DNA from 3 places in the Noviherbaspirillum sp. ST9 genome. Region 3 is predicted to be linked to each of the others. Evidence: predicted binding sites of a transcription regulator. Region 3 holds the regulator's gene; each other region holds the start of a gene.
What was found. The regulator FNR, encoded in region 3, switches genes on or off when oxygen is low (the NO sensors DNR and NnrR bind a similar motif). The targets are predictions, from matches to a motif close to TTGATNNNNATCAA.
Positions count from the first base shown of each region.

Region 1: ACNOHI_RS22935 (hemerythrin domain-containing protein) is a predicted target of FNR. The motif match lies at 1,402-1,415, and genes of this name have one in related genera.
Region 2: ACNOHI_RS10980 (PHA/PHB synthase family protein) is a predicted target of FNR. The motif match lies at 1,222-1,235, and genes of this name have one in related genera.

Region 1 covers NZ_JBLWFR010000012.1:72,672-74,938, reverse strand. Annotated here, with positions in the region: gene ACNOHI_RS22940 (bifunctional enoyl-CoA hydratase/phosphate acetyltransferase) at 1-515, opposite strand, end outside; gene ACNOHI_RS22935 (hemerythrin domain-containing protein) at 788-1,255, opposite strand; gene ACNOHI_RS22930 (c(7)-type cytochrome triheme domain-containing protein) at 1,455-2,081, shown strand.
Region 2 covers NZ_JBLWFR010000004.1:394,821-397,087, reverse strand. Annotated here, with positions in the region: gene ACNOHI_RS10985 (EAL and GGDEF domain-containing protein) at 1-1,088, opposite strand, end outside; gene ACNOHI_RS10980 (PHA/PHB synthase family protein) at 1,291-2,267, shown strand, end outside.
Region 3 covers NZ_JBLWFR010000005.1:61,323-63,589, forward strand. Annotated here, with positions in the region: gene ACNOHI_RS12225 (methyltransferase domain-containing protein) at 1-815, opposite strand, end outside; gene fnr (fumarate/nitrate reduction transcriptional regulator Fnr) at 1,066-1,836, shown strand; gene ACNOHI_RS12235 (hypothetical protein) at 1,896-2,153, opposite strand.

The DNA.
Region 1 (2,267 bases), on a different contig from region 3:
AGCAGGGCATCGAATCGCGCCTGCGGATCAAAAGTCCGCACCTGGGGCACGTTGATGGCCTTGCGGCGCATCTTCTGCGTCGGCGCGATGATGACGGCCGTGCCGGACAGCACGACGACGCCCTTCTGGTTGATCACCTGGCAATCGAGCGTGACGCGCTTGGTCGCGTCATCCATGGCGGTGACGGTAGCGATCACGGTCAGCGTGTCGCCGACATGTACCGGCTTGCTGAAGTGCAGGGACTGGTCCGCATAAATGGTGCCGGCGCCGGGGAACTGCGTGCCCAGCAGGCTGGAAATCAGGGTGGCGCCCCACATGCCGTGCGCGACGACGCCGTGGAACAGCGTCTGCACCGCGTATTCGGCATCCAAATGGGTGGGGTTGTAATCGCCGGAGACGGCGGCAAACGCCTGGATGTCCGACAGGGCGAGGGTGCGCACGAGGCGTGCGGACTGGCCGATGCTCAGTTCATCGTAGGTGACGTTTTCGATGTATTGCAAAGATAAGTCGTTCATAAGTTATTGATGGTGATTTACTGGATGCGATGGTGTCGCATGCGTTCGGCAACATGCCGGTCCCGTCTCATGGACGGGATGCACACTTGGCATGACGATCGCACATCATGTCGTTCCGCAGTGACCGCGGGATGACTGCATCGTCACGGTGCGATTCCAGACGGCATTAAAGCAAGGAGCGTGCCGAAAATGTGCGGCTGCAACAATCGATGGATAGAGGGATGAGGCCGGGCGAAGTTCAAAGGAATCTTCGCCGGCTGCAGGCCGCGGGATCAGCTTGCGGCGAAATCGGGGGTGGCGGGCTTCAGGTACTCGGCCATGGCGCTGATGATCTTGCTGCGCTTGCATGCCAGGGCACGGTCGAGCAGGGGGTACAGCATTTCTTCTTCCTTCAGCGTGTGCTGCTGCATCAGGAGCGTCAGCGTTTCGGCATGGAGGACATAATCCGCCGCGTCAAAGCGCTGGATGGCCTCCCACATGCGGTTGACGATGCCATTGATCTGCTTGTGCTCCGAGCGGAGCATCGCAACGGGTTCCGCGCCGCCAGCGAGCGTTTGCTCGAATGTGGGAAGCAGGACCTTTTCTTCCATGCGGATGTGCTGTCGCAAGACGTCCTGATACTTGCGGAAGTTGTCGATGGCACTTTTCCAGTTGCGCTGCGCAACGCTGGTCTCCGCTTGGTCGAACAGGTCGTCGCAACGCTGGTGGTCGTGCTTCAGGTAGGCGCAAATCGTGTCCATGGTCAGGGCTCCGTGATCATGGCATTTTTTCTCATGCGAAGTTCGGATTCCTTGATCCAGGATAGGGTTTTCGGATGTTCGCGCCATTGACAGGTTTGTTGCGCCGCGGCAGCACAGCATCCCCGGTTTCGGGAAGCCGGGCGGCGTTGATGCAAATCAAATGAAATGCCGGCAGGCATCGATATAGTCTGGACGGATATTGCCGCTTCTCCTCCTCGTCATGCCCCGCATTCGTCATCTCCTCGTGCTGTTCCTTGCTTGCCTGCTTGTACTGTCCGTGCAGAAGGGCGCGTATTCGCAGCTGCGCAAGGCGACGGTCGAGCCGACCGTCAGGATCGAGGAGGTGCCTGACGAGGCGCCGACGATTACGGCCGACGAGGGCGCGGACAAGAATCGTTTCTACGACCCGCGCAACCCTGACCACGCCACCTTGCAGAAAAGCGAGGAGATGCGCGCCCAGCTTCCACTGGACAAGCGCGGCGCCGTCGACTGGATGGGGGCGCTGCGCAGCGGCACAATCAAGCCGCGTACCGACCTGACCAACAGCAAGCCGCACCAGGTCCTCAACCTCGACGTCATCCTCAAGAACACGAAGGAAATGCCGTGGGTGCGCTTTCCGCACAACTCGCATACGGAATGGCTGGCGTGCAGCAATTGCCATGACAGTCTGTTCATTCCGAAAGCGGGCGCGAACGAGATTTCAATGGAGAAGATCTTCCGCGGGCAATATTGCGGCGTGTGTCACGACCGGGTCGCATTCGTTACGCATAACTCCTGCGAACGCTGCCACAGCGTGCCCCATGCGAACAGCAAGCAATGGTGGTGAGGCTTACGTGATTGCTTACGCCGCGCTTACGGAATTCGCCTGTTTTTTCCCGCGTTTTTGCACGAAATTCCCAGAGGGAAAACGCAGTTGGGGAAAATTGATCTAGATCATTAAAAAACCGAAGGGGATCGATATCCTTGCCTTCACGTTGATATGCAACAAGCTTCGTTGCACTTTTGATGACGC
Region 2 (2,267 bases), on a different contig from region 3:
ATGACTTCCCGTCCGTCACGCGTGCGCTGGACCAGTTCGCCTTCCCAGTGATGATGCTTGTGCAGGATGGCGACGATCTCCTCCAGCGGCACCGGAAAGCGTGTCTGCAGCAAGGCATGACAGTTCTGCCCGGTCGCCTCGCTCCGGGAATAGCCGTACAGCTTCTCGGCGCTGAGGTTCCAGTAGGTGATGATGTCGTCCGTCGTGCGCGCAAAGATGGCGTCGCGCGCGAGGTCGAGCAGGCTCGCCTGTTCCTGCAACTGGCTGGCCTGGCTTGCCAGCGCCTCTTCCCGCCGCCGCAATTCGGTAATGTCATGGAACACCGCCACTGCACCGACCAGCACGCCGTGGCTATTGAACAGGGGGCGGGCATTGACGCTGACCCACACGCCGTCCCGGAGATGCTCGTGACGCACCATGGCAACCATGCCGTCCACATGCTCCCCGCGCAGCGCGCGCACGGTGGGGCGTTCATCCGCCGGGTAATGCGTGATGCCGTCCGGCCGCACCAGGTTATAGCTCTGGATAAACGGTCCTTTTTCCGCATCCATCGGGCGCAGGTTTAGCAGCTGCTGGCCTGCGGGGTTGACCATGATGAGGCGCTCCGACAGATCCGCGACGGCGACGGCGCCGGCCATGCTGTTGAGAATGGAGGTCGTGATGTTGACCTGGCGATGCAGTGCATCCTCGAGGCTCTTGCGTTGCGAGATGTCGCGCATCGACGCGAAGAAAACCGTCCTGTCCCCGGTGACGAGCGGTCTGACCGTCAGTTCGACCGGAATCTCGTCGCCGTTCTTGCATCGGGCCGGCATTTCGACGCGCGCATTGATGATCGTGCCGGCGCCCGTCTGCAGGTAGCGCCGCAGGCCGGCGAGATGCTTCAGCCGGAAGCGCTCCGGGATGACCGTCTCGGTAATCGGCTTGCCAATGACCTCGTCCCGCGCCCAGCCGAACGTCTCCTCGGCCTGCTGGCTCCATTCGAGGATGATGCTGTTGCGATCGATCGCAATAAAGGCATCGAGCGCATTGTCGATGATCTGCCGATACAGGTGCTCGGCCTGACTTGCCTCTTGGAACAGTGAATTCATCAATGATCCGGGGATAAACGGTCCCGGATCAGACACCGGAACAAGGACCGGGTTTCTCGCGGAAAGGGTTCAGTCGAAAAAACGCAAGCCGGTTGCATTGGCGACTCACCAAGGGGCGTCCGCTCGGGCACGTTTGATGCATATCAAACAATATTTCGACCCGCGTTCCTACTATGGGAGAAGCGAACACAGGGAGGATGCGATGGACAGGCCCCGATCGACACTGGAACCGTCAGCAAAGGCGGCACGCGGCAAGGCGGAACATCTTCCGCCGCCTTCCTGGGCCGTCACGGACGTGGAACCGCCGGCCACGATCGACCGGCTGATCCACGCGGCCATGGGACGCGTCACCGGAAGCATTTCTCCCGCCAGCCTGGCGCTGGCCTACATCGACTGGGCCCTGCACCTGGCTGAGTCTCCCGGCAAATGGCAGCGCGTCGCCGAGAAAGCCGTGCGCAAGAGCGCGCGCTTCAGCATCTACGCGGCGCGCGCATGCACCGACCGCAATTGCGAGCCGTGTATCAAGCCCTTGCCGCAGGACCGCCGTTTCCGCAGCGAGGGCTGGCAGCACTGGCCCTTCAACCTGATCCACCAGGCCTTCCTGCTCAACCAGCAGTGGTGGCACAACATCACGACAGGCATCGGCGGCGTGTCGCCGCACCACGAGCAGGTCGTGTCTTTCGTCGCGCGCCAGCTGCTCGACATGATGTCGCCGGTCAATTACATCGCGACCAATCCGGAAGTGCTCGATGCGACCGTGCGCGAGAACGGCATGAACCTGCTGCGCGGGGCGATGAACCTCGTCGAGGACTGGGAACGCCACATCGCAGGAAAACCGCCTCTCGGCACCGACGATTTCCAGGTCGGCGTGCAGGTAGCGGTCACGCCAGGCCAGGTCGTCTACCGCAACCGCCTGATCGAACTCATCCAGTACGCACCGGCAACGGAACAGGTACACGCCGAACCCATCCTCATCGTGCCGGCATGGATCATGAAGTACTACATCCTCGACCTCTCGCCGCACAACTCGCTGGTGAAATACCTGGTCAGCCGCGGACACACGGTGTTCATGATTTCCTGGCACAACCCGACGGAGCAGGACCGCGACCTCGACATGGAAGCCTACCTGCGGCTTGGCGTGCTCGAAGCGCTCAACGCGGTGCATGCCATCGTGCCTGA
Region 3 (2,267 bases):
AAGCTGACGCGCAGGGTGTCGCCCGCTACAACCTGCACCGGTTCGCCCAACGGCAGCACCATGTAATGGTTAAGCCAGTCGATGGTCGTGCCCTGCTTCACGAGCACGGTCAGGATGTTCTTGGTGATGAAGCGCAGCGCATTGACACAGCCGGACTGTGTCATCGTGAAACACCCTTCCCACTGGATTATTTCGGAAGTGTCCTGGCTGAAGTCGAGGACACTGTATACAGCAGGCTGCGCCAGCTCGACGCTGCCGGCCTGGATGTGCGAGGGCTCCTGGAACTGGACGATCGGCGCCTGGTAACCATGGAAGTCGTACGCCTGCTGGAGCGGCTGCACTGCCATGATGGCAGCCTCCGGCAGGAAAACCGGGAGCTTGCCGCCGAAGCGCGCGCGGTAGCGGCGCTTGAACGCTTCGATCATCTGCACCTGCTTTTCGCGCAGCATGCCGACGTGGATCATTTCGCAGATCACGACGTCGACTGGCTCGGGTGGCAGGTATTCGAACGCGTCGGCATGGATGACTTCGACCTTGTCGCCGCCCTTGTTCCTCGCCAGGAGGCGGCGTGCCTCGGCCACAAGCTCGGGGTTGAACTCCACGCACCAGACCTTCTCGGCCTTGGCCGAGGCAAACCAGGACAGCACGCCGGTGCCGCCGCCAAGCTCCAGCACCTTCGCCCCCGGAAACACGGCAGCGTTGATGGCAGCCTTGAAGCCGTCCATACGGCGGCTGTCCATCAGCATGTTGTGGTGGTAGTGCAGCGGGATGAATTGTCCCAGATAGCAGCTTTCGATCTCGCGTTCGGTCAGCATGTGTCTCCCTGCGGATATGGGTAGTTGGGCGCAAGCATTTGCGGAATGAGGTACATTATCGACCCCCGCCCCGAATCCAATTCCGCAAGATGCGCCAGGATTGCCATCCTGTTCACCCGTTTTGGGTGAGTTGGCACGGGGTTTGCATGACATTGCTTGACCTGGCTCAATTCAAGGCCATAACAGCAATTATTCCTAAAGTTTGGAAAAGGGCTCGAAAATGATCCTGCACCGCCTAAATCCTGCCGACATGACTCAAACCATCCCGTTCCCGCCCCAGCAAGTGCAGCAGCCGACCGCTACCGTGCATGAGCTTCGCGCCCGCTGCTCGGCGTGCAGCATGCATCAGCTGTGCTTGCCGATGGGATTGAACGAGCTGGACATGGCGAAGCTGGACCAGATCATCGGCCGCCGCCGCAAGGTGCCGCGCGACGCGCACCTGTACCGCGTGGGTGATCCCTTTACCAACCTGTACGCCATCCGCCTGGGCCACTTCAAGACGCATCAGATCAACCCGAGCGGCGATCAGCAAATCACCGGTTTCCAGATGGCCGGCGAGCTGCTCGGCATGGATGCCATCAGCACGGACCGCCACCATTGCAACGCGATCGCGCTGGAAGACAGCGAAGTCTGCGAAATCCCGTTCGCCCGCCTGGAAGCGCTGTTCGCCGAGATGCCCACCCTGCTGCATCACTTCCACCGGATGATGAGCCAGGAAATCACCCGTGAGCAAAGTGTCATGCTTTTGTTGGGGAATATGCGCGCGGAACAGCGTTTCGCAGCCTTCCTGACGAATTTGTCCGCACGTTATTCGGTACGCGGCTATTCGTCCACCAGCTTCCAGCTGCGGATGACGCGTGAAGAGATTGGCAACTATCTCGGCCTGACCATTGAAAGCATCAGCCGCCTGCTGTCCAAGTTCAAGAAGCAGGGCTGGATCAAGGTGAACAACCGCGAACTGGAATTGCTCGACCCGACCACCCTCAAGGCAGTCGCCCAAGGCACGCAGTCCTGCGCCTGAACGCGCGGTAGCGGCCAAAAAGAAGGCGAGCGGCGCATGGCGCCCTCGCCTTTGTTTTTTTACAAGCCCCGGAAGTTGCGCCGGCCTGCGGGCGCCTCGTTTGGCACGGCCATCAGGTAGAAGGTGAGCATGCTGGCAAGTGAACAGAACAGCCAGAAGCAGAAGAACCCGATGCTGTAGACCGCCAGCGGCTTGATGTCCGGATATGTCCCGAACAGCGACAGGTCGTAGGGGTCGAACATCGAGAAGAAAAATCCCTCCGCAACGATCGCCACCAGAAACGACGGCCACAAGACGACCATCATCAGTCGCGCCATCAACCTACCCTCCTTTCACTCCGAACAATCGGTGTAAAGCTGTACCGGGATTTAGCACTGGTCACCATTCCCACTTTCGAACTATTGACATTCCCGATTTCGGGAACCTCATTC